DNA from 3 places in the Paenibacillus sp. FSL K6-0276 genome. Region 2 is predicted to be linked to each of the others. Evidence: a T-box and tRNA genes for the amino acid it is inferred to sense, from the RefSeq annotation. Region 2 holds a T-box; the other regions hold tRNA genes.
The links. The T-box of region 2 lies ahead of metG (methionine--tRNA ligase). A T-box ahead of a tRNA ligase gene usually reads a tRNA of that ligase, here a tRNA-Met.
Positions count from the first base shown of each region.

Region 1 (2,248 bases), 1.1 Mb from region 2:
ATTCAGCCATGGTCGCCTTTCCAATACGGCTTCTTTGAAGGTGTATTCTTGGACAACGACAAGTTCCCTGAATTGAACGAGGTTATTAACCGCTTGGCGGCTGAAAAAGAAGTGACTAATACGGCCATTGCCATCGCTTGGATTCTCAGACATCCAGCAAATATGCAGCCCGTAGTAGGTACAACCAATACGCAGCGCTTGCGGGATATTGCTAAAGCATCCGATATTACACTCACTAGACCAGAATGGTATGAAATCTACCGCGCTGCCGGTAATGTCCTTCCATAAATATCAAAAGCCACGAAGTACGCTAATATCGTACCTCGTGGCTTTTCTTTGTAGACTATGATTGAACCCGAATAACTCTTATAAAAAAAAACGGCATATTTGCCGTTTCCTTTAGGATGGACTCTCAGGGATTCGAACCCTGGACCAATTGATTAAGAGTCAACTGCTCTACCAGCTGAGCTAAGAGTCCACGATATAATGATCTACCTTACAAAAATTGAAAAGTAAAAGCTCTTAGCTTTATAACGCATAAGAGCTTCACTTGGTAATTGATACCGGCGAGAGGACTCGAACCTCCACGGTTTCCCTCTCGATTTTGAGTCGAGCGCGTCTGCCATTCCGCCACGCCGGCAAAGTATAAAGTTAAAAGATGGTGCGCCCTGAGAGATTCGAACTCCCGGCCTTTTGATTCGTAGTCAAACGCTCTATCCAGCTGAGCTAAGGGCGCAAAATTTATATGGAGCGGACGACGGGAATCGAACCCGCGACCCTCGCCTTGGCAAGGCGATGCTCTACCGCTGAGCCACGTCCGCACACGGTATGTATTAATGTCCGACTCACTTAAGAAGTGAGCCATGAAGGACTCGAACCTTCGACACCCTGATTAAAAGTCAGGTGCTCTACCAACTGAGCTAATGGCTCATAAGCAAGAAAATGGCGGAACCGACGGGATTCGAACCCGCGATCTCCTGCGTGACAGGCAGGCATGTTAGGCCAACTACACCACGGTTCCAGAAGAATAATTGCTTGATGAAATTTGGTTGCGGGGGCAGGATTTGAACCTGCGGCCTTCGGGTTATGAGCCCGACGAGCTACCGGGCTGCTCCACCCCGCGTCATTAAAAGATATTCAGCTATCAGTTACAATTCGAAAGCTTCATGGTGGAGGCTGAGGGGATCGAACCCCCGACCCTCTGCTTGTAAGGCAGATGCTCTCCCAGCTGAGCTAAGCCTCCATGTAAAGAAGCAACTCAATTATCATAACATAATCATGAATGTAATGCAACTATTTCTTATGTAGCTGAATTCAGCTTCAATAAAGAAATGGTGACCCGTATGGGATTCGAACCCATGTTACCTCCGTGAAAGGGAGGTGTCTTAACCCCTTGACCAACGGGCCATATTGAAAACAAAATCTTTTGACAACAAAAAATATTATATCATGTAATCCGAAGTATAGCAATACATATATTAAACAAATTTCACACCTACCCTAAGTTGGCATTAAGTGATATCCAGCTTAAGGGCTATAGCCTCTACGACTTCAAGTGTAGTCAGGTTGTTCGTGTCTAAATGGTCTTTAAATACGTCCTTATTCAGTCCTGTGATGCATCTGTCGATCTGTTGAACGGTCCATGAGTCATTCCCTTCACCTCTACCACTCAATCTCTTAAGCAGCGTCTCTCGTGAGGCACACAAAGTAAAATGATGAACCTCTAATCCCTCTTTTATTAGCTTACCCGCAATCTCCATCCAATAATCTGGGTTGACTATGGTCATAGGTACGATAATCGTCCCACTATATTCGCTGGCTATATATTTTAACATGGAATGGTTAAATTCACGCCAAAGGTAATGGTCCTGAAAGTCACCTTTTGTCATCACATCAGGAATGTTTGCTCTTATGTAATACCCTACATTCTCTGGATCGTATACAAAAGAATTAGGAAGTCTGCGATGTAATTCATATGCAGTTTCTGTCTTCCCCGCACCAAAAGCACCATTGATCCATATAATCAAGATCATTATCCCCCATGAAAGATCTATTATTGTGACTGGCTAAAAATAGTCTCATAAGAAGTAACTCTATTAACCCACATTATCACAAAACACCCTCCATTTAATACACTATTAAATAGATTTGGTTCTCATTGTTTTCTTTAAACCTTTACAAGCAAATTCTTTGTACAACAAAAAGACCACTATCGAATACTCAACAGTGGTCTTGCGTGCTTGGCAAC
Region 1 covers NZ_CP150276.1:4,857,201-4,859,448, forward strand. The annotation lists gene MHH52_RS22990 (aldo/keto reductase) at 1-288, shown strand, start outside; tRNA gene MHH52_RS22995 (tRNA-Lys) at 406-478, opposite strand; tRNA gene MHH52_RS23000 (tRNA-Leu) at 562-640, opposite strand; tRNA gene MHH52_RS23005 (tRNA-Arg) at 660-736, opposite strand; tRNA gene MHH52_RS23010 (tRNA-Gly) at 747-821, opposite strand; tRNA gene MHH52_RS23015 (tRNA-Lys) at 858-930, opposite strand; tRNA gene MHH52_RS23020 (tRNA-Asp) at 944-1,021, opposite strand; tRNA gene MHH52_RS23025 (tRNA-Met) at 1,047-1,123, opposite strand; tRNA gene MHH52_RS23030 (tRNA-Val) at 1,168-1,243, opposite strand; tRNA gene MHH52_RS23035 (tRNA-Glu) at 1,333-1,407, opposite strand; gene MHH52_RS23040 (AAA family ATPase) at 1,512-2,027, opposite strand; rRNA gene rrf (5S ribosomal RNA) at 2,239-2,248, opposite strand, start outside.
Region 1: it encodes a tRNA-Met, which carries the amino acid that the T-box ahead of metG (methionine--tRNA ligase) is inferred to sense. The anticodon was not compared.

Region 2 (2,248 bases):
TTGTTCCTCTGACCAAAAATCCTCCCAGCTCCCCCCCGATTGTGTGGCCCACTGCTTGCTGGCTGATAAATAACCACTTACTGCCTCAATCCAGACATAAATCTTTTTATCTTCAAATCCAGCTACAGGAATATCTACGCCCCAAGATAAGTCTCTGGTTACTGCCCGATCCTGAAGCTCCTCCTTCAAATATCGTTTGGTCAGTTTTATTGCATTTTCCCTCCAGTGTACTGCTTCGTCTACATACTCCGTTAATTCAGATTGAAATTTAGATAAGCTAAGATAATAATGTTCTGTCGGCCGTTCTGTAGGCGTATTCCCACATAATTTACAGGCTCTGTCTAATAAATCGGCAGGATCTAGAATCGTAGAACAATAATCGCATTGATCTCCCCGCGCCCGCTTGCCACATACCGGACAAGTCCCTTCCACATATCTGTCTGGCAAAAATCGCTGATCCACCTCACAGTAACATTGCGCTATAGTTTTTTTATATAAATGTCCATTCTTTAGTAACTCTATAAACAACTCTTGCACGACCTTATGATGCTGCTGTTGATCCGTTCGAGTATATAGATCATAACTAAATCCCAGCTGTTCAAAACATTTCAGAAATTCTTCGTGATACCGGCTGGCATAAGCTCCAGGTGTGATTCCTTCTTTTGTAGCCTGAACCGCTACAGGTGTGCCATGACAATCGCTGCCTGACACATATAAAACTTTATCCCCCTTGCTCCGAAAATAGCGTGCCAGCACATCACCAGGCAACACACTTGATAATCTTCCAAGATGTAAAGATCCATTCGCATACGGCCAAGCACCACCTATAAACACATTACTCATTAACCTTCTCCTCCTTTTTTAGACAACAAAAAAACTCCCATCCACAAAGGACGAGAGTTCTACTCACGTGTTACCACCTAATTTTATAAATGCCTCATGACATTTACCTCTTCAGGTACGACGTTAATAAACGTTTATACCCTAGCACTGTAACGGATGCAGGTTCCGGCGCAGCCTACAACCCAAAAGGTTTCGATGCGCAGCTCTGAGACCATATTCCCAAGGTTTTTCTTTACTCCTTTTCAGCGACCGGAGCTCTCTGTTGAAAGAATTGCCGTGGTACTCTTTCTCTTCTTTGCTTTTTAATATTCAAGTTACTGGAAATAATACTTAATTTGTCGAGTAAAGTCAATGCGAAAGATCAAGCACTTCGTAACATTTTTTTGTTGTTTCCCGTCTTGTTAATATAGATAAGTTAAAAGGGGGGCTTTTAATGAAAAAAATAAGCATTCTTATACTATCGTTCCTAATAATAACAGGGATATGGGGTTGTTCCGATAATGAAGTCAGGTCCGTACCCAAAAGTGAACCTTATACTTCCGAAGAAGCCATCCGTAGAGGGGATATTGTTTCTATCGAAAAAATATACAACCTCGACAAATTCGAGCAATTCATAAACAATATCTCCAGCAAAAAAGCAGACCAAATACGCGTTACAAGTTACACAGATGAGGGCGATCCCATTTTTAAGGATTTGAAGTTTGATGGCAGCTTAATTAGTTATAGCTACGATACTTCTAATGATGAATTTGGTGGGAGCAACACAGGAGTTAGAACCGATACCTGCTCCGTGGTGGGGAGTACAGAAAATACACAAGGTGAAATTATTTATTCGATCAGTGGTTGTACAAATATAAATCCTGAAATAGATTACTACCTTCTGCGCACAACAAAATGAATTGGTTTAATAAAAAAGACCACCCAATCGTACAATTGGATGGTCTCAGTGCTTTAAGTTATTTCATGATTTTGCAGATATCATTCGTGAATTGAACAGGATCACTAACCTGCAATCCTTCGATCAGCAGGGCTTGGTTGTACAACAGGTTCGTGTATAAACCGAGCTTCTCTTTATCGTTCTCAGCAGCTGCTTTCAAGGACTGGAATACTTCGTGATGGATGTTGATTTCGAGTACCTTATCCGCTTGAACCTCTTGGCCATTCGGCATCGATTTTAGAATTTTCTCCATCTCGATCGTCAGCTCGCCTTCTGCTGAGAGGCATACTGGATGAGTCTTCAAACGTTTGGAAGCTTTAACATTCTTCACTTTGCCGGACAAGATGTCCTTCATCGCTTCAAAAAGTTCCTTGTTCTCGTTCTCTTCCGCTTCCGTTGGCTTGTCTGCCTCGTCTGCTTCGATGCCTAGGTCACCGCTGGATACCGATTTAAATTCTTTTTCCTTAT
Region 2 covers NZ_CP150276.1:3,716,764-3,719,011, forward strand. The annotation lists gene metG (methionine--tRNA ligase) at 1-843, opposite strand, end outside; T-box leader at 887-1,148, opposite strand; gene MHH52_RS17490 (DUF4362 domain-containing protein) at 1,277-1,741, shown strand; gene htpG (molecular chaperone HtpG) at 1,800-2,248, opposite strand, start outside.

Region 3 (2,248 bases), 2.6 Mb from region 2:
CAATAGCAAAATTTCGAACTGCATAATTGACCAGTTGTACTTCCAGAGAGGTAAGCCCCTCCATTTCCACCCAAACAGCGGTTACACGTCCATCATTCTCATACAAAGGTGCCCAGAGATGACCCTCATGGATTACCAGCTGATCCTGTACTTCTAATCCCATGCTAAAAAGAGAAGCTGAATGCTGCCTCCCTAACTGCTTGATTCCGGTTCTCTTTCCGGTGAGCTGCTCTAATTTTTTCCGCAATGTCTCACTATCCATAGTCACCATGCTCCACCACTTTTGCTCTTTTCGCCTATTTTAGCATATTCTCTTATATTATGTTAATCGCTACAGTAGCGCGCTACTATAATACAACCATAAAACACAAAAAAAGCCACCACCATAAGGTGATGACTTTCTGTTTGGGATGAGCCATGAAGGACTCGAACCTTCGACACCCTGATTAAAAGTCAGGTGCTCTACCAACTGAGCTAATGGCTCATAAATGGTGGGGGATGATGGATTCGAACCACCGAACACGTACGTGAGCAGATTTACAGTCTGATGCGTTTGGCCACTTCGCTAATCCCCCAGGGAAAAGTGGCTCGAGACGGATTCGAACCGCCGACACGAGGATTTTCAGTCCTCTGCTCTACCGACTGAGCTATCGAGCCATATTAAATTGACATAAAAATAAAGTGGTAGTCTTAAACTTCCCACTCTAATCTTGTGGAAAAAAATGGCGGAACCGACGAGATTCGAACTCGCGATCTCCTGCGTGACAGGCAGGCATGTTAGGCCAACTACACCACGGTTCCGCATTGATAAAAAATGGTGCCGGCGAGAGGACTTGAACCCCCAACCTACTGATTACAAGTCAGTTGCTCTACCAGTTGAGCTACACCGGCACGGTGTGAAATAAATCTTAAAGAGATGAAAATGGTGGAGGCTGAGGGGATCGAACCCCCGACCCTCTGCTTGTAAGGCAGATGCTCTCCCAGCTGAGCTAAGCCTCCAGGTATTATGGTAGCGGCGAAGGGGATCGAACCCCCGACCTCACGGGTATGAACCGTACGCTCTAGCCAGCTGAGCTACACCGCCACAATAATTAGTAATGCTATGGATTGAAAATGGCGGAGAGAGTGGGATTCGAACCCACGCACCGCTTACGCAGTCTAACCCCTTAGCAGAGGGTCCCCTTATAGCCACTTGGGTATCTCTCCAAACGATATCAGTACCACAGCAATCCAAACAGGAATTTGACTCCCTGAAAACTGAATCCGAATTGAATTTGCGTTTTAAGTATAGGATAAGCCCTCGACCGATTAGTATTGGTCAGCTCCATGCATTACTGCACTTCCACCTCCAACCTATCTACCTCGTCGTCTTCAAGGGGTCTTACTAATTGGGAAATCTCATCTTGAGGGGGGCTTCACGCTTAGATGCTTTCAGCGCTTATCCCGTCCGTACGTAGCTACCCAGCCATGCTTCTGGCGAAACAACTGGTGCACCAGCGGTACGTCCATCCCGGTCCTCTCGTACTAAGGACAGCTCCTCTCAAATTTCCTGCGCCCACGACAGATAGGGACCGAACTGTCTCACGACGTTCTGAACCCAGCTCGCGTACCGCTTTAATGGGCGAACAGCCCAACCCTTGGGACCTACTTCAGCCCCAGGATGCGATGAGCCGACATCGAGGTGCCAAACCTCCCCGTCGATGTGGACTCTTGGGGGAGATAAGCCTGTTATCCCCAGGGTAGCTTTTATCCGTTGAGCGATGGCCCTTCCATGCGGTACCACCGGATCACTAAGTCCGACTTTCGTCCCTGCTCGACTTGTAGGTCTCGCAGTCAAGCTCCCTTATGCCTTTGCACTCTTCGAATGATTTCCAACCATTCTGAGGGAACCTTGGAACGCCTCCGTTACTCTTTAGGAGGCGACCGCCCCAGTCAAACTGCCCGCCTGACACGGTCCCCGTACCCGGTAAGGGTACTAGGTTAGAACCTAGATACGATCAGGGTGGTATCCCAACGGCGCCTCCACCGAAGCTTGCGCTCCGATTTCTACGGCTCCCACCTATCCTGTACAGATCGTACCCAAATTCAATATCAAGCTGCAGTAAAGCTCCATGGGGTCTTTCCGTCTTGTCGCGGGTAACCTGCATCTTCACAGGTATTAAAATTTCACCGGATCTCTCGTTGAGACAGCGCCCAAGTCGTTACGCCATTCGTGCGGGTCAGAATTTACCTGACAAGGAATTTCGCT
Region 3 covers NZ_CP150276.1:154,517-156,764, reverse strand. The annotation lists gene MHH52_RS00775 (helix-turn-helix domain-containing protein) at 1-271, opposite strand, end outside; tRNA gene MHH52_RS00770 (tRNA-Lys) at 412-484, opposite strand; tRNA gene MHH52_RS00765 (tRNA-Tyr) at 490-575, opposite strand; tRNA gene MHH52_RS00760 (tRNA-Phe) at 585-657, opposite strand; tRNA gene MHH52_RS00755 (tRNA-Asp) at 724-801, opposite strand; tRNA gene MHH52_RS00750 (tRNA-Thr) at 816-891, opposite strand; tRNA gene MHH52_RS00745 (tRNA-Val) at 924-999, opposite strand; tRNA gene MHH52_RS00740 (tRNA-Met) at 1,008-1,084, opposite strand; tRNA gene MHH52_RS00735 (tRNA-Ser) at 1,115-1,206, opposite strand; rRNA gene MHH52_RS00730 (23S ribosomal RNA) at 1,289-2,248, opposite strand, start outside.
Region 3: it encodes a tRNA-Met, which carries the amino acid that the T-box ahead of metG (methionine--tRNA ligase) is inferred to sense. The anticodon was not compared.